One region of the Caldalkalibacillus uzonensis genome, then DNA from elsewhere that is predicted to be linked to it. Evidence: riboswitches for the same ligand, from Rfam matches in the RefSeq annotation. Region 1 holds a riboswitch; each other region holds the start of a gene.
What was found. A riboswitch is a leader RNA that binds a small molecule or an ion and turns the genes downstream of it on or off. The one in region 1 is predicted to bind cyclic di-GMP.
Positions count from the first base shown of each region.

Region 2: another riboswitch for cyclic di-GMP. It lies ahead of J2S00_RS17375 (helix-turn-helix transcriptional regulator); the one in region 1 lies ahead of J2S00_RS16815 (ATP-binding protein).
Region 3: another riboswitch for cyclic di-GMP. It lies ahead of J2S00_RS18910 (methyl-accepting chemotaxis protein); the one in region 1 lies ahead of J2S00_RS16815 (ATP-binding protein).

Region 1 is NZ_JAUSUQ010000016.1:12,794-18,644, forward strand. It holds gene opp4C (oligopeptide ABC transporter permease) at 1-830, shown strand, start outside; gene tadA (tRNA adenosine(34) deaminase TadA) at 880-1,413, shown strand; RNA gene ffs (signal recognition particle sRNA large type) at 1,496-1,760, shown strand; cyclic di-GMP riboswitch class I at 1,902-1,987, shown strand; gene J2S00_RS16815 (ATP-binding protein) at 2,159-3,307, shown strand; gene dnaX (DNA polymerase III subunit gamma/tau) at 3,421-5,160, shown strand; gene J2S00_RS16825 (YbaB/EbfC family nucleoid-associated protein) at 5,182-5,493, shown strand; gene recR (recombination mediator RecR) at 5,527-5,851, shown strand, end outside.
Region 2 is NZ_JAUSUQ010000017.1:46,298-52,148, forward strand. It holds gene J2S00_RS17355 (D-alanyl-D-alanine carboxypeptidase family protein) at 1-1,300, opposite strand, end outside; tRNA gene J2S00_RS17360 (tRNA-Leu) at 1,481-1,567, opposite strand; gene J2S00_RS17365 (CBO0543 family protein) at 1,782-2,252, opposite strand; gene J2S00_RS17370 (hypothetical protein) at 2,276-2,695, opposite strand; gene J2S00_RS17375 (helix-turn-helix transcriptional regulator) at 3,062-3,358, opposite strand; cyclic di-GMP riboswitch class I at 3,459-3,542, opposite strand; tRNA gene J2S00_RS17380 (tRNA-Cys) at 3,713-3,786, opposite strand; tRNA gene J2S00_RS17385 (tRNA-Gly) at 3,819-3,893, opposite strand; tRNA gene J2S00_RS17390 (tRNA-Gln) at 3,904-3,978, opposite strand; tRNA gene J2S00_RS17395 (tRNA-His) at 3,991-4,066, opposite strand; tRNA gene J2S00_RS17400 (tRNA-Trp) at 4,081-4,154, opposite strand; tRNA gene J2S00_RS17405 (tRNA-Tyr) at 4,161-4,245, opposite strand; tRNA gene J2S00_RS17410 (tRNA-Thr) at 4,257-4,332, opposite strand; tRNA gene J2S00_RS17415 (tRNA-Phe) at 4,356-4,431, opposite strand; tRNA gene J2S00_RS17420 (tRNA-Asp) at 4,519-4,595, opposite strand; tRNA gene J2S00_RS17425 (tRNA-Met) at 4,694-4,770, opposite strand; tRNA gene J2S00_RS17430 (tRNA-Val) at 4,786-4,861, opposite strand; tRNA gene J2S00_RS17435 (tRNA-Glu) at 4,866-4,942, opposite strand; tRNA gene J2S00_RS17440 (tRNA-Ser) at 4,969-5,062, opposite strand; gene J2S00_RS17445 (DUF2705 family protein) at 5,246-5,851, opposite strand, start outside.
Region 3 is NZ_JAUSUQ010000028.1:76-5,926, forward strand. It holds cyclic di-GMP riboswitch class I at 707-795, shown strand; gene J2S00_RS18910 (methyl-accepting chemotaxis protein) at 897-2,633, shown strand; gene J2S00_RS18915 (LLM class flavin-dependent oxidoreductase) at 3,069-4,088, shown strand; gene J2S00_RS18920 (NADPH-dependent FMN reductase) at 4,113-4,673, shown strand; gene J2S00_RS18925 (hypothetical protein) at 4,674-5,666, shown strand; gene fahA (fumarylacetoacetase) at 5,681-5,851, shown strand, end outside.

The DNA.
Region 1 (5,851 bases):
TTATTTCCAGGTTTTTTCAGAATAAGTTGGCTGTGGCGGGGTTGGTATGTCTGATCCTCATTATTTTGGCGGTCAGTTTTGCGCCATATCTGACACCGTATGAGCCTCATAAGCAAGACTTAACCAACCGTTTGCAACCACCAAGTGCCGAACATTGGCTGGGTACAGACCATGTGGGACGTGATATTTTTACCCGAATCCTGTACGGCGGCCGGGTTTCCCTGATGGTCGGCTTCTCGGCCATGGCCATTATGATTACCATCGGCACCCTGGTCGGAGCTATCGCCGGATATTATGGGGGACGCATTGATGCCATCTTGATGCGCACTGTTGATGTTTTTATTTCATTTCCAAGCATTTTTCTTTTGATTACCTTGGTTGCCTTTCTTCAACCAGGCCTGAGCACTATTATCTTTGTGCTGGCTATCTTCGGTTGGATGGGAACAGCCCGCTTGGTGCGCGGAGAATTTCTAACTTTGAAAAAGCGTGAATTTGTCCTGGCGGCACGGACGACAGGCATGTCCAATGTGCGTATCATTTTTAGTCAAATTTTACCCAATGCCATGGGGCCGATTATTGTAGCTGCTACATTAGGAGTAGGTAGCATTATTATGACTGAATCAACACTAAGTTTCCTGGGATTAGGTGTTCAACCGCCTACACCAAGCTGGGGTAATATGTTGACCGATGCCCAAAGCGTGACCATTTTCCGCACAGCCTGGTGGTATCCAACTTTTCCGGGACTCATGATTTTAATTACGGTACTGGCCTTTAACTTTGTGGGGGAGGGTTTACGTGATGCCCTTGACCCGCGTGTGATTGAAAAATAGAATGAAAAGGACACATGTACAAGCCAGTCTTTAAAGGACGTGAGTAAGATTGCCGGGTCAAGAAGATCATGAAAAGTGGATGGAGCAAGCCATTCAACTGGCTAAGCGAGCGGAATCCCTGGGGGAGGTGCCCATTGGTGCTGTGATTGTCAAAGACGGTACCGTGATAGGCACAGGCTATAACCGGCGGGAGATTGACAAGAGCCCCTTAGCGCATGCCGAGATCATCGCCATCCAAGAGGCTTGTGAGCAGCTAGGGGGTTGGCGGTTAACAGGTTGTGATTTATACGTCACTTTAGAACCCTGTCCCATGTGTGCCGGGGCCATTGTTCAAGCGCGCATCAAGCGAGTGGTGTATGGTACGGAAGATCCAAAAGCGGGTTATGCAGGGACCCTGTACAACACACTGCAAGATGAACGCCTGAACCATCAGGTGGAGGTTATTGCCGGAGTCAGGAAAGAGGAATGTCAACATGTATTGAAAGACTTCTTCCGCCGTTTGCGGACAGCAAGGAAAGTTGCCAAACGCTTGCTCACTGATGCAGGTGATGGGCAACAATTGGGCCTGGAAGGAAAGGATTAACACTTGTGTAATGAGCTAGCTTTCGTTATAATGTTAGTTACAGTTGCCATGCAACTGTGTCCAAACATGTTTATAAAGTTTGCTGTGCTAGACGGGGAGGTAGCGGTGCCCTGTAACCCGCAATCCGCTATAGCGGGGTCGATGCCTATCTGAGGTTTGCACTATGTGAGGTCTGGCTCATGTACGCGGTGTTGACGAAAGGGTCCTATGCAACGGAAGCCCATGAACCCCGTCAGGTCCGGAAGGAAGCAGCGGTAAGTGGGTATCTCCGTGTGTTGTAGGGTAGCCTTTTCCGAGCTGGCGGCATGAGTACGCTTGGGTAGTGCTTATCGAGGATAGGTGCACAGCAGTTAACAAACACCTGCAAATAAGGTGTTTTTTCTTTTTTTAGAGGTAGCGTTTGGCCAAAATGAGGTTAATCGCTTTTTTATCAAGCTAAAGTTTTGTATAATCAAAAAACAAAGGAATACTGTGAATAAACAGTTAGATTGAGTGAAGGGCAAAGCTACGGAAACGTAGTGACGCAAAGCTACAGGGGCTAAGGTTATACCAACTAAGCCAGCCAGCTGCCGTTTAGGGAACATATCCTTTAAACGGATATGTTTTTTGTTTAGCCTAGCCCTTAGCGCCATGTCGAATTTTATGGTATCAGGGAGGATTTTAACCAATTAAACAAGAAGTAAATAGATTGATAATATACATATAATGGTTGACATCGGCCTGTCTAGGTTTTGCCCGTTATGCTATGTTAAATATTACTTATATTTCAGGGCTGGCCAACGGTGAGACCATCGTAAAGGTAGGGGTTCAGATGACGTCAAGCTCACATGGATTACCTTCTATTCTTCACGCCCTTTTTTCCGAACAGATCTTTAACAATGCTCACATTGGACTCATACTACTTAATGAACAGGGCCATATTGTCTCTATCACCAAAGCCGCCGCTAAAATAATGGGAGATGATCCCGAAGTTTTTATTGGTCAAAACATTTTCCATCTTTTTAAAAATATACCTGAAGGCCGGCAATTAATCTCCAAACGGGTCTTTGAGGGCGTGACGATTCGGAATCAGGCCATGACATGGCATAATGGCCAGTGTTACTATGAAATTCTGGTGGACAGTTTTCCGCTCATTGATGAGGCCGGCCACCAACAAGGTGCGTACATATTTATCAAAGATGTGACAAATTTGCGCTCTTTAGAAAATCAAATCCATCGCAACGAACGGCTGGCCATGATCGGACAAATGGCAGCAGGCACAGCCCATGAAATTCGCAATCCCTTAACCAGTATCCGCGGTTTTTTACAAATATTAAACAAGACTTTGAAGGAACGCAACATGATGCGGGAAGTTGAATATACCAACATCATGTTGGATGAAATTGACCGGATCAATCATCTGGTGGGCGAGTTTTTGTTACTGAGCAAATCACGGGAGACCCGCTACGAAAAAATCGATCTGGCCCTGCTGATGAAACAGTTTTTACCTATTATTCAAAATGAGGCTTTATTACACGGTATAGAAGTTCAAACCAAAGATTTTGACAATCTTCCGCCCATTGTGGGTGATAAGGAGCTGTTAAAACAAGTATTTCTCAATATTTGTAAAAATGCCATTGAAGCAATGGGCAACCAGGGGCGGTTGACTCTCTCCCATCACTTCTTACCAGAAGAACAAATGATCAGTATCAATATTAAGGATACAGGTCCAGGTATACCACCTTATGTGATTGATAAAATTTTTGAGCCGTTCTTTACGACCAAGGAGGAAGGGACGGGTTTAGGCCTTTCTGTTTGTCAGCGGATTATCCATGATATGGGGGGCAAAATACGGGTTTCATCCAAGGGCTATGGCACCACGTTTCATATTTGTATTCCGTATTTGGATGTCTGAAAGGGAGATAGGGTTTCTTTCTACGGACGGAGAGCCCTTTTTTTGCATTTCTGTCCACGGTATAATAATAAGATAGTATAAAGAACAAGAGGTTTGAAACGGAGAGGTTCATCATGACGTACCAAGCGTTGTACCGAGTCTGGCGGCCCCAAACATTTGACGATGTGGTCGGACAAGCCCATATTATCCAAACGCTTAAAAACGCGCTTTCAAATCAGACGTATACGCACGCTTACCTGTTTACAGGTCCCCGAGGGACTGGGAAAACAAGTACAGCCAAGATTATGGCTAAAGCGGTCAACTGTGAACAGGCCCCTACGGATAATCCTTGTAATCAGTGTGCCGCTTGTCGCGGTATTACCCAGGGAACGGTCGTCGATGTGGTTGAAATCGATGCTGCATCCAACAATGGAGTGGATGAGATCAGGGACCTGCGAGATAAGGTGAAATATGCCCCTACTGAAGTCCGGTTAAAAGTGTATATCATAGATGAAGTGCATATGTTAAGCCAAGGGGCTTTTAACGCTTTGCTGAAAACCCTTGAAGAACCTCCTGCTCATGTCATGTTTATTTTGGCCACCACTGAACCGCATAAGATTCCGCTCACGATCATGTCCCGCTGTCAGCGTTTTGACTTTAAGCGCATCTCCCAGAAAGAAATGTTGGAACGTCTGCACATCATTTGTGCCGAAGAAGGCTTCCAGGTAGAGCAGGAAGCACTGGAGCTCTTAACCCAGGTGGCAGAAGGAGGTATGCGCGATTGCTTAAGCTTGCTTGATCAGGCTGTTTCTTTTGCTGATGGCGAGGTGACGGTCGCCGATGTGGAGACCATTACCGGCTCAGTGGCTCAGGAAGCTTTAATGGACTTGGCTGATTGCCTCATGCGACAGGAAACGGAGGAGGCGATCAAACGCTTGGGTCTCTTGCTTGATGAGGGGAAAGAACCGACCCGTATTGTAGAGGATTTGATCTATTTTTATCGTGACGTACTCTTGTACCGGCAGGCACCCGGGCTGGCTGAGGGTTTTCAGCGTTTACGGCTGACGGAACGGTTGAAGGAACAGATCCAAGCCTATCGGGATGAACACCTTTTTCAAGCTATTGAACGGCTCAGTCGGGCCCAGCAGGACATGAAATGGACACACCATCCGCGGATATTCTTGGAAGTGGCCTTGATCCAGTTGACCCATCACCTGGATGAATCTCTGCCGGAGCCAGCTGCTGGTGCCCACTCCCCTAGAGCGAGCGAAGAAATTGAGCAACTCAAGATGAGAGTGGATACCCTGGAGAAGGCCCTGAAGCGTTTGGGTCAGCAGGGGGGAGTGACGGCTGTAGGAAGACAAGAGGAGAGTGTGTCCAGGGCGGGCAGCAGAAGCCCCTCCTCGAGCGGTTCGTCTTTGCCCCTGGCCAAGCTGAAAGAGGTACTGAAAACAGCCAGCAAACCCATGCTGAAACAGTTGCTGGAGAAGTGGCCGGCCATTTTGGAAGAGGTTAAGCAGAAGCAAATTATGGTCCATGCCTGGCTGCGGGATGGTGAACCGGTGGCCTCTGGCCCTAGCTTTTTCTTACTAGCCTTCAAGAGTTCCATTCACCGGGAGACAACGGAAAAAGAAAGTCACCGCCAGCTGATTGAACAGGTTGTTCAGCAGTACTTGCAAACAGAGGCGCAAATGGTCACAATCATGTATAATGAATGGGAAGATCTTAAGCAGCAATTTATAGCAGAACATAAGGAGAAGAAGGCAGAAGGCCGGGAGGAAGAGAAACAAGATCCGTTTTACAGAGAAGCGGTCCGTCTGGTGGGTGAAGAACTGGTTGAAGTGGTTGATGGCCACCCCGGTAAGAATGAATAATCACAGAGGAGGTTTATGTCTATGAGAAATATGCAAAACATGATGAAGCAAATGCAAAAAATGCAGAAACAGATGCAAAAGGTACAGGAGGAATTAAAAGAAAAAACCGTTGAAGGAACCGCTGGCGGCGGCATGGTGACTATTACCTTAAATGGGCATAAGGAGCTGGTTGATGTCAGCATTCAACCTGAGGCGGTTGATCCGGACGATGTGGAAATGTTGGAGGACCTAATTCTGGCTGCCATGAATGATGCTATGAAGAAAGTGGATGAACTTGTGCAAAAAGATATGGGCAAGTTGACCGGCGGCTTGAATATCCCAGGCTTGTTTTAAACATTGGACAGACAGCATGAAGGGGGAACCTATGTGCATTACCCGGAACCCATTGCCAAATTGATTGAAGGGTTTATGAAATTGCCAGGCATCGGCCCTAAAACGGCCAGCCGTCTGGCTTTTTTTGTGTTAAGCATGAAAGAAGATGATGTGCTTGATTTGGCCAAAGCACTGGTCAATGCCAAGCGGGGGTTAACCTACTGTTCCATATGCCATAATATTACCGATCACAATCCCTGCCGGATGTGTCAGGATAAAGCGAGGGACCGTTCAGTGATCTGCGTGGTGCAGGATCCCAAGGATGTGATCGCCATGGAACGGACTAAGGAATATGATGGATTATACCATGTACTGCACG
Region 2 (5,851 bases), on a different contig from region 1:
GCCGCCTGCGTTGATACACAAACAACACCAGTAAGGCCAAGAAGGGGATGTACCACCAGCGGGCCACAACTGAGACGATATGCTCTCCCGTACCATGGGCGACCAAGTCTTCGACTGCGACTAGCACATTGTCTTCAGTAGCGATGCTTTGGGTGCTTACCGATGCCTTAGAATCCACTGCCATTTCTGTATCTGATGACAACTCCCGTGAATGCATGTAGTGAACAGGCACTTTCATTATAGTGTGATCTTCTGTTTCGACAACCAGATGGCCAGCCAACATGTTTTTAATAAATGGAGGAGTAACATGGGTTAATTCCAGGCGTTCATCCCACTGAAACTTTCCATCAGCTGCTTTGGGCATGGTGACATACACATCCTCTGCCAACTGAAACACATGCTCTTGCCCATACAATGTTTCAGTAACATAGTCGCCTTCGTTCCACACTTTCACGGTTTGATAATGTTCAAAGCCGTAGTCCAGGAGAGCGGCAGCTTCCTGCCACAGGTTTTGCCGGTGAGTGGCTTTCAACAAAACAACGATCAATTCGGTCCCATCTCTTTCAGCTGAGGCGACAAAGGTTTGTCCAGCAGCACTGGTATACCCGGTTTTAATGCCTGTTGTCCCTTCATAATCCCACAGCAAACGGTTCGTATTAACCAGGTTAGAATGCCATTCTTCACCAAACCAGGGCATGGTTTTGGTCGTTACAATTTCGCGAAACAACGGATTTTGCAAGGCATATTGAGCAATTTTAGCCATATCCATGGCCGTTGTGTAATGATCATCATCATGCAGTCCATGCGGGTTAACAAAGTGGGTTTCGAGAGCGCCAATCTCCTTGGCCTTGGCATTCATCATCTCGGCAAATCCCTCTACACTTCCTCCTAAATGCTCAGCAATGGCAATGGCTGCGTCATTTCCCGAATTCAACATGATGCCGTAAACCAGGTCAATTAAGGGTTTTTCTTCTCCTTCAGCCAAATAAATGCGGTTACCGATTGCATGCCTGGCCAATTCCGAAGTAACCACCATCTCGTCTAACCGACCTGATTCCAATGCCAAAATGGCTGTCATTATTTTAGTGATACTAGCCGGATAAAATGGTTGTTCTGCATTTTTACTGTACAGTACTTGCCCCGTTTTGGCATCCATCAATACAATGCCTTCTGCTGTAAATGGATGGTGGTCCAATTCTTGAGCCTGAGGTACCGCTGGATAAAAGAGTAAACCTGATATAATCAGTCCGATGATCAGCAAGCGCACAATATCATATTGAGAAACGGATCTGTCCGTCATCTTTTCCCACTCCATGCATATTCAAAAAAGTTATTAATCAGCTGTATCAACCTTATTTATTATGACATAAAAGCATTGCTTTGGCGATGGCAGGTTTTGGATTGACAAGGTACTAAAATAAAAAACGCGACTCCTTGTACCACATCTATACAAGAAACCGCGTTGTGCAAATAATATGTATGGTGCCGGTGAAGGGAGTCGAACCCCCACTCCCGCAAGGGAACACGATTTTGAGTCGTGCGCGTCTGCCAATTCCGCCACACCGGCACGTTTTTGTTGACAATGAATAATATAACACGGACGCAAACCTAAGTCAACCTGTTTTTTTATGTAAAACCGCACCCAAATTTTGGGTAGCTGTATCCTATCATAATTGTTCCCAAATGTTCCTGCAAATTGAGTTAATTCGTCCAGTTTAACCATTCCTGCAAACGGAACGAATAGCGTCAAACAACTCACACTGGTGCGGTCTAATGAAGCGCTATACCTTTGACATTTCTATTTTATTTATCAATTGCAAAAGGAGACGCACTGAAAGAGATAGAAGAAAGATGGTTATAAACGAGTGCATCCAAGTCCATGAATGGTATTCAACTAAATCGGTATATTTTTCACAAATGACCTCAATGGTCGTTAATGCAGCGGTATACAATGCACATTGGAGAACAATGCCTAGAAATCTTGAATGTACAGTTGTTTGGTAAAGGTAAATACACATGATGGGATAAAGAAAATATTCAAAAAGAATACTAGCATCGAAATATTTACTTAAAAATCTTACAGGGTATTCAACCATTTCTTCTTTTACTACAATAACCCCAATAAATGATGAAAAATAAGCTTTCATTAAGAAAATTAAAATCGTGTCCTTCAAAAGGAGTGGTTTTCTTAAACTGAAAAGAAATAATCCAATTCCAATGATTAGTAAACACCACAATAATATTCTGTCCATGAATCATGTTGTCTCCCATCGTTTTATTGTTTCCTAAATATGATCATTCCACAAAGAATAGGGATAATTAATAACAATCCTACGGTTAAAGTGGGTATGGCTAGTTTTGGTGCATATATTGCACTCAACTCTCCAAGGAAACCGGCAATGACAAATGGAATAGCGGTCTTTGACTTGTCAGCATTAGGTTTTGCATAATACCAAGCATCCCATACTGCATAAGCATAAAATCCAGGGTAAAATAACATGAATTGGAAATTTGTCGCATCTACAGCCTGTTGGTGGAATCCATTAAAATCAAGATGAATGGCATTGTTTATATTTCCAAATACATTATCAAAGTGCTCAACTATTATAAAGAAGACACCTTTCAAGAACTGACCATTATATATTTGTCCGAATCCGGGCATAAGAATGGAAAATAAAGCAGCCATATTTCTCATATATATATCTCCTTAAGTTCTTATCATTTTAAATAATTTTTATTTGTATAAAATAAAGGTTAACTTCTTACCTTATTTTTCTTTATTTTGTCCATTTTTATGTAAATAAAGGTTTTAATCCATTTTTCTTTTACACGAGGTATTATGTATATACCCCAGTTATTTTATGCAGCATAGCTTCTCTGAAGCCAAAAACATTGAATGATCTACATATAGTTCACATAACGTTCCTTCTTCCGGACAAAATAAAAAACCCCTTTCCGTTTTCCAACTTGCATTAACGCATAATGCGAAGTTGAAACAGAAGGAGTTGCATATTGTCGTTGCGTACTGTTCTTAACTATTATGTAACTAACAAGTATCACTTTAGATTATACATTTTAGGGTATAAAAGTAATCGATTACCATTGATAAAAGTCCCCGTGTTGAACTGGTGCGTGTTTTCTTAAGTATCTTATGAATATGATTTTTTACCGTCGTTTGGGAAACGAACAATGTTTTGGAGAGTTCTTCATTTGAATATCCATATAAAGATAACATGAGTAAAATTTCCTCTTCTCTTCTGGTTAAACGGTAGCGCTTAGCAATATAATGGACAACACGTTTATATTCTTGCTCCTTAATTTCCACGTTATGTTGTGGCAGGTACTCAATCGGCTTCACTACAACCACCCTCTCCACTCATATCTTTATAATTTGAAATTAAGTTCATATGTTTAATAGAAAACACACCTCCGCTTAAGAAGGTGTGTTTGTTTTCTTAAACGGCAGCTGGCTGGCATGGCATGTTGCTTTAGCCCCTATAGCTTTGCGTCACTACGTTTCCGTAGCTTTGCCCTTGTGCGTTTTTTAAGCATTATGGAATTTGAATTTTTAAGCAATTGGAAGCAGGACCAATGTCCTGTCTATTATGTTACCATTTTTTTCTTCAATTAGGTACACGACTTATGACCTATTTTTGGGAATCATAAAATAAAAAACTTCTTTCACAGGAAAGAAGCATACTTAAAGTTAAAATGGAGGCGGCACCCGGATTCGAACCGGGGATAAAGGTTTTGCAGACCTCTGCCTTACCACTTGGCTATGCCGCCACTTAAATCACATATAAAAGTGTGTATAAAAATGGAGCGGAAAACGGGATTCGAACCCGCGACCCCCACCTTGGCAAGGTGGTGCTCTACCCCTGAGCTATTTCCGCTCGCATAGAATGGCTGGGCTGGCTGGATTCGAACCAGCGCATCACGGGGCCAAAACCCGTTGCCTTACCGCTTGGCTACAGCCCAACAGTAAAACTATGGGGCGACTGATGGGATTCGAACCCACGAATGCCGGAGCCACAATCCGGTGCGTTAACCACTTCGCCACAGCCGCCATGTTATATAGAGTGGCAGGGGCAGTAGGAATCGAACCCACACTTGCGGTTTTGGAGACCGCCGTTCTACCATTGAACTATGCCCCTGCAATATGGTGGAGGGGGACGGATTCGAACCGCCGAACCCAGAGGGAGCAGATTTACAGTCTGCCGCGTTTAGCCACTTCGCTACCCCTCCACATTTTCGTATGGTGCCGGCGAGAGGAATCGAACCCCCAACCCACTGATTACAAGTCAGTTGCTCTGCCAATTGAGCTACACCGGCACGCTATTAATCCATATTTTAAGTGGTGGCTCGGGACGGAATCGAACCGCCGACACGAGGATTTTCAGTCCTCTGCTCTACCGACTGAGCTACCGAGCCAGAGACAATTGTTAATATAACACACGTTTTGAGATGCTGTCAATTGCTTTGTGACTAGCAGTCCCTGTTAGTTAAATAGACATAAAATGGCGGAGCTGACGGGATTCGAACCCGCGATCTCCTGCGTGACAGGCAGGCATGTTAGGCCTCTACACCACAGCTCCACAATGTATCATGTTGCGCAAATATATTGGTTGCACCCTGCGGGTACCACGATTTTCGCTTCCATCGATGAAAATTCGACGTAGTAGCGCTCATATTTTGGTTGCGGGGGCAGGATTTGAACCTGCGACCTTCGGGTTATGAGCCCGACGAGCTACCAGACTGCTCCACCCCGCGTCATTCTTATGAAAGTGGTGGAGGGTGACGGGTTCGAACCGCCGACCCCTTGCTTGTAAGGCAAGTGCTCTCCCAGCTGAGCTAACCCTCCATAATGGTGACCCGTAGGGGATTCGAACCCCTGAATGCCGGCGTGAAAGGCCGGTGTGTTAAGCCACTTCACCAACGGGCCACGTAAAATGTATCTTTGATTTAATATGGCGGAGAGGGAGGGATTCGAACCCTCGAGACGGGTTATCCCCGCCTACACGATTTCCAATCGTGCTCCTTCGGCCAGCTCGGACACCTCTCCATGTCTTAACGCCGCTTAAAACTTGCGTTTTTTCTTGTCTCACCAGCGGCGACAGACAATAATATAACATGTCTTCAGTGTGAAGTCAACCGCCAAATGGCAATAAATTTTTCCATATTTCCTCCGCCATCAATCGTCTCAGTCATTGGCATTTGACTGGTAAAACATAGACCGTCAGCAGGACTAAGCGGTGATGTCCCGTTTTATGAAGGTTAACCAAGTCACCAAGATAAACAGGATGTAATACATAGATAAGACCAGTAAGGAAAATGAGAGGGTCATGCCCTCAACGAGGGGAAGCCCATCCACATATTGCCTGAGATCAAAGTGGGCAAACAAGATCCATTTGACCCACGGATACTGGCTTAATAAAACAGCCAACTGTCCGCCAGTAAACATCAGAAACATGGATAAGCCGATAGCCAAAGCACTGTTGGTGAAAACGGCAGCCACCATAAAAGCAAAGGTGACCATCATTACGAGCGGAATGCTCTCAAACGCATATTGCTGCAAAAGACCGCTTAATCCTTGGTCCTCTAGGAAATCCCCACCCGGATTGGTCCATAATCCTTCAAAGCCGAACAACACGCCCCCCAGCACCAGCGAACCGAGAAACAGCACCACAATCATATACATACTAAACAGCAGTACAGCGATATATTTGGCCAACAAAATTTTGGCACGATGGATGGGACGGATGAGCAATAGCTTGATGGTCCCCTGTGAAAATTCATTGGCTACCGATGTGGCAGCAACAATGATCGCAAACAAGGTGATCAGTCCAAACAG
Region 3 (5,851 bases), on a different contig from region 1:
CGCATATGGTGGGGAGGGGGAAAGTATACCCTCGATCACTTAAGATCAATAGCTCTACAACCAATTATGGTATTAGGTTCCAAAATCTTGTTTACCTCACGGTAAAAAAGGCATTTTGCAAAAGCCTCAATTAAAAAAACACTTGAATATTTTAAAATAATGCATATACTAATTATAAGAATAATTTTATAAATGAACTGGCTTATCTATGAGGAATTGGGGACAACCCATTCCGTTAAATAGATAAACAACCAGTAGTATTGGGAGACTCAAAGCGAAACTTTAAAATCGTTTTGGGCTACCTCTATACTACTGGTTTTTTGTTTTTATATTTATCAAAAATGGAGGTTATTCAAATGGAATTTGGATTGTTTACAGTTTCTGATAACTACAAAGAAAAAATTTCTCGTTCGCTTGAGCAACTAATTTAGGAAATTATAGAGCAATCGGAGGTGCAGATCAATTAGGGTATGATGCCGTATAAGTATATCGTAAAGCTACGGTCAAGATTAAGCAGCTTTGCTGTGGCTTTCTCATCCCGCAGGGATGAAAAAGAAGGGTAAAGCTAAATGATTTTGGGATGAGGAAGCACACAGGCAATCTCATTTTACAGAATCGCGATCTGGTCATGCAAGAATCGTACTGGTCGAGCTATGTATATATTTTTTAGGTTTTTCTTAACAATTTTTCATAAAAATTTCTTCACACAAGAAAAAGGCAAACCCATTGAAAAGTGGGGACGCAAAGCCACAGATCTAAGGTCCTTCCCGGGACTAGGATGGCTGGGCTGCCTTGTGAAAAGACATCAATCGGCCTGTTTTTCCAGAGTTAGCCCATGCTATTTCCTTTAGGGAAATAGCTTCTTTTTTGTAAAAATTTAACTAGGAGGCATTATAATGACATTCAAACTCAGAACCAAACTCGTGTCGATCTCTGTACTGTTACTCATTGTACCTGCCCTGTTCATTGGCATCTTGGGCTATTACACCTCCAAAAACAGTCTAGATGATCTGGGCGCTACCAATCTGAAGAACAATGTTAAAATGGCTTTAAACGTGATTGAAGTGTTAAACCAGGAGGTGAAAGCCGGTCATTTGACTTTGGAAGAGGCGCAGGAAAGAGCTAAAATATATTTAATGGGAGAAAAACAGGCAGATGGCACAAGGGAAATCTCCATGAATATTGATATGGGCGAACATGGTTATTTCACAGTTATTGATGAACAAGGGTTGACTCACTTACATCCAAGACTAGAAGGGGAAAACGTGTTGGAATTGCAAGATTCAAGTGGCGCCTATTTTATTCAGGACTTTATCAGAACAGCTCAGGAGGGCGGTGGTTTTGTCTACTATGATTTTGGATTGCCCAACGCGCCAGATCAAATTGAGCCCAAAGTAACCTACGTAGAACTGGATCCCCATTGGGGGTGGATCGTGACGGCTGGCACCTATATGATTGATTTTAACAGTGAGGCCAATACTATATTTTATGCTTTATTGTGGACGCTATTAGTGGCTTTAGTTATCGGGCTCATTGTGATTTATTTCTTTTCCCGCCACTTGTCACAACCCATTTTAAACATTGTTGAGTATGTCCAACAGATTGCTAAAGGACATTTGGACCTTGAAATCTTACAAATCAAAAACAAAGATGAAGTGGGCACATTAGCTGACAACATCAACCATATGACCACCCATTTAAGAGAGATTATCACTCGGGTGACGGACGTGGCCCAACAAGTGGCTACCACATCAGAACAACTATCAGCCAGCAGTGAAGAAACCAGTAAAGCCACAGAACAAATTACTGATTCCATCCAGCAAGTGGCATCAGGTCAAGAACATCAGTTGAACGTTACCAAAGAATTAGAAACGGTAGTGCATAATATGAAAGGGGAAGTCGTACAGATGACTCATCATATCCAGGAGGTCACCCACTCAGCCTCAGACACCACCCAAATCGCTGAAGATGGCTTGGAAGTGGTTGAACGCTCCGTACAGCAAATGCAACATATTAACAATACCAGCGCAAAAATGGAAGCTGTCAGCCAAGAGCTTAATGAGAAAGCAGCAGAAATTGAAAAAGTGATTACTTTGATCACCGACATTTCAGAACAGACCAATTTACTGGCTTTAAATGCCGCTATCGAAGCTGCCCGAGCAGGTGAGCATGGACGGGGGTTTGCCGTCGTGGCCGAGGAAGTGCGCAAACTGGCAGAGCAATCGACCCAGGCTGCCAATCAAGTCAGTGCCTTGATTAAGGAGATTCAAGAAGAGACATCCAAAACAACCCAGGTGATGAATGAGGGAAACGCTGTGGTGCAAGAAGGAACCAATTTAGTGAATCAAGCTGGAGAGGCCTTTTCTCGTATTGCAGGTTCAGTCAAGGGGGTTTCTGATCAACTTAAAGCGGTTAATGCAGCCATTCAGCAGATTACGAAAGCCACAGACCACTTATTACAATCTGCTCAGCAAACCGCTCAAATCACTGAGCAGTCAACAGGACATTCCCAAAATGTGGCAGCTTCAGCTGAAGAACAGAATGCATCCATGGAAGAAATATCAGCAGCTGCCTCCACTTTAGCTAAAATGGCAGAAGACCTGCAGCAGCTGGTTTCCCGGTTTAAAGTATAATTGTCTCTCTCTTAAAAAGGATTATTGAACAAGGACTCCCTTAATGAAATGCTTAGACCGTACAATGCTTCCAAATTAGCCTGTGATCGTATCAATCTTGAATTAATAACTGCCCAAAGAGTCGTTTAAACTCACTTTTTAAAACGATAATCTTAGAATTGCTGTTCTTGTGAGAACTCTTGATGAATAATTTTGAAATTGATTCAAATAAAAAAACACTTGTATATCTTAAAATATTGTATATAATATAATTATAAGAATAATTTTATAAATGAACTGGCTTATCTATGAGGAATTGGGGACAACCCATTCCGTTAAATAGATAAACAACCAGTAGTATTGGGAGACTCAAAGCGAAACTTTAAAATCGTTTTGGGCTACCTCTATACTACTGGTTTTTTGTTTTTATATTTATCAAAAATGGAGGTTATTCAAATGGAATTTGGATTGTTTACAGTTTCTGATAACTACAAAGAAAAAATTTCTCGTTCGCCTGAGCAACTGATTCAGGAAATTATAGAGCAATCGGAGGTGGCAGATCAATTAGGGTATGATGCCGTTTGGTTTGCCGAGCACCATTTTAGTGAATATGGTATTATGACAACGCCTCAAATGCTGCTTTCAGTCATTGCTGAACGTACCAAAAATATTCGCCTAGGTGTTGCCATTGTGACACTACCTTTTCAAAATCCCATAAAAGTAGCTGAAGACTATGCTCTGTTAGATGTATTGAGTGACGGGCGAGTCAATCTTGGTTTAGGAAGTGGTTATTTACCCCATGAATTTACTGGCTTCAATGTAGATCCGGAAGAAAAAGTTCACATGTTTAACGAAGGTTTAGAAGTAATCGAAAGAGCATGGAGTGGTGAAAAATTCTCTCACAAAGGGAAGTACTACCAATATAACGACGTTCAGTTGCAAGTATTGCCCAAACAGGAAAAAGTACCATTATGGATCGGGGCTCTTAGTTCTCGCGGGGCGTATTATGTAGGGAAAATGGGACATAACCTTATGGGCGTTGCCTATGTGGCCAGCAATTCTATAACCGAACTAAAGAATATTATAGATGATTACAAAAAGGTGTATCGGGAAGCCGGCCATGATGAACAGAAAATCAACATTCCAATAGCGGTTCATGCTTATGTAGCTCCCACTAGAGAAGAAGCCATAAGAGACGCGAGAGAACATCTGAATCTCTATTTGGATACACGGCTCTATGGGCGCTCGGCCCAGTTTGAAGATTTAGAAGAACGAGAGCAATTGCTTATTGGTAACCCAGAAGATGTTATCCTAAGGTTAAAAAAATATGAGCAAGCCGGATGTAACCATATCATGATGCTTATGAATTTTGGTGGATTGCCTCATGAAAAGGTACTTAAATCAATGGAACTCGTCGCTCAAGAAGTGATGCCGGCGTTTAAAAAATCTTTTCAAACATCAAGTTTGGTAAAATGACATCGGAAATGGGAGATGAAGTTGATGAAACTGCTCGGGATATCTGGCACTATTTTAGGTTCTAAAACGGCGGTTCTTGTCAAACAGGTACTTGATGAAGTAGAGAAGCTCCGCGCTAATGTACAGATAGAGTTTTTAGATTTAAAAAATTATGAATTGCAGTTTTGTGATGGTAGGCCCACCTCCCACTATAATGACGATACGCAAGAAGTGATCAAAAAAGTCTCTGAAGCCGATCTGTATTTGATAGGAAGTCCCATTTTCAATGGTTCCATACCCGCTCCTTTAAAAAATGTGTTTGACTTAGTCTCACCAGAAGTTTTTCGTCATAAGGTGATGGGGTTTGTCGCTAATGGAGGAACTTATCAACATTACTTGGTAATTGAGAACCAACTAAAGCCCATCGCAGGATATTTACGTTGCTACGTGGCACCCAGTTACGTTTATGCCCACTCGCAGCATTTTAATACAAATAATGAGATTATCGACACAGATCTTCTCAACCGTATTCAAAAGTTGGCTACCGAGCTGATTATTATGCACAGAGGAATAGAAAAGACCAAACGTAAGGGAGGAATAAAATAATTGCTCAGAAATGTTGATCGTGCTGTTGATCTCAATCAAGGTGGTTCTTACACAAAAAGTGTGGTTCCCTTTTTAAAACGGCTCATTGATTACGCAGGACTTTTCCCGCCAGCAAGTTTAACTCTGGACCAAGCGATTAAAAATTATAAGGAATACAGTATTGGGACAGATGCCTGGATGCTAGGACCGTTTGTGATGCCAGCTTCTAAGATTGATCAACTTGACCCTTATGTAGAGCTGTTTTCTACAGATACACCATTAAATATTTCCGCGTTAGGTAGCAAAAGTGATCATCCACACAAGTTTAACGAAGTTTTACTTCAAGACCTGGCTAAACTTGAATCTTTCTCTAGTAGACACGGAGAACGTGTTAAAATGCGGGTATTCGAGGCACCATTGCCCATAGTCACCCCATTAGAGGAGATATTAGACATCCTCTCTGAAGAAACAGCAAAGCGTGGTTTAGACACATTTTGCGAGGCGCTCGTCCCTCTTAGAAATAATGATTGGGAGCAACAGATAACCTATGCACTTGATCAGATCTATAAACATAATTCTCAGTTAAAACCTGCTTTGGGGTTTAAGTTCCGTACAGGTGGGGTTACTGCAGAGCTGTTTCCTACCCCTCGTCAATTAGCAGCAGTGCTTGTAGGTTGTCGGGACAGAGGAATGGCCATGAAATTTACGGCTGGGCTCCATCATCCTGTAAGGATGTATCGTGAAGAGGTAAGCACCAGAATGCATGGATTCCTCAATATTTTTACTGCTGGCATGTTGGCGTATAAATATAACCTTGATATAAGGGTAACTGAAGAGATCCTCAAGGATGAAAACCCATCTCATTTCACTTTTACTAATGAGGGGTTAAGCTGGCAAGACAAGATGATTAGCGTGTCGGAGATCAGCGAATTAAGAAATAAGTTTCTATGCTCATATGGCAGTTGCAGCTTTGATGAACCACGAGAAGATTTAAGGGCCCTAAAAGTATTATAGAAAGGATGTAACTGATGTTACGTTCATTTATCGACGTCGATCCAGACTCGCACTTTCCCATCCAGAATCTGCCTTATGGCGTGTTTTGTCGTAGCGATAAAAGTTCTCCCAGGATCGGAGTAGCCATTGGAGATTATGTGTTAGACCTAGCTGTAGTGGATGAGGCGGGTTGCTTTAAAACCACT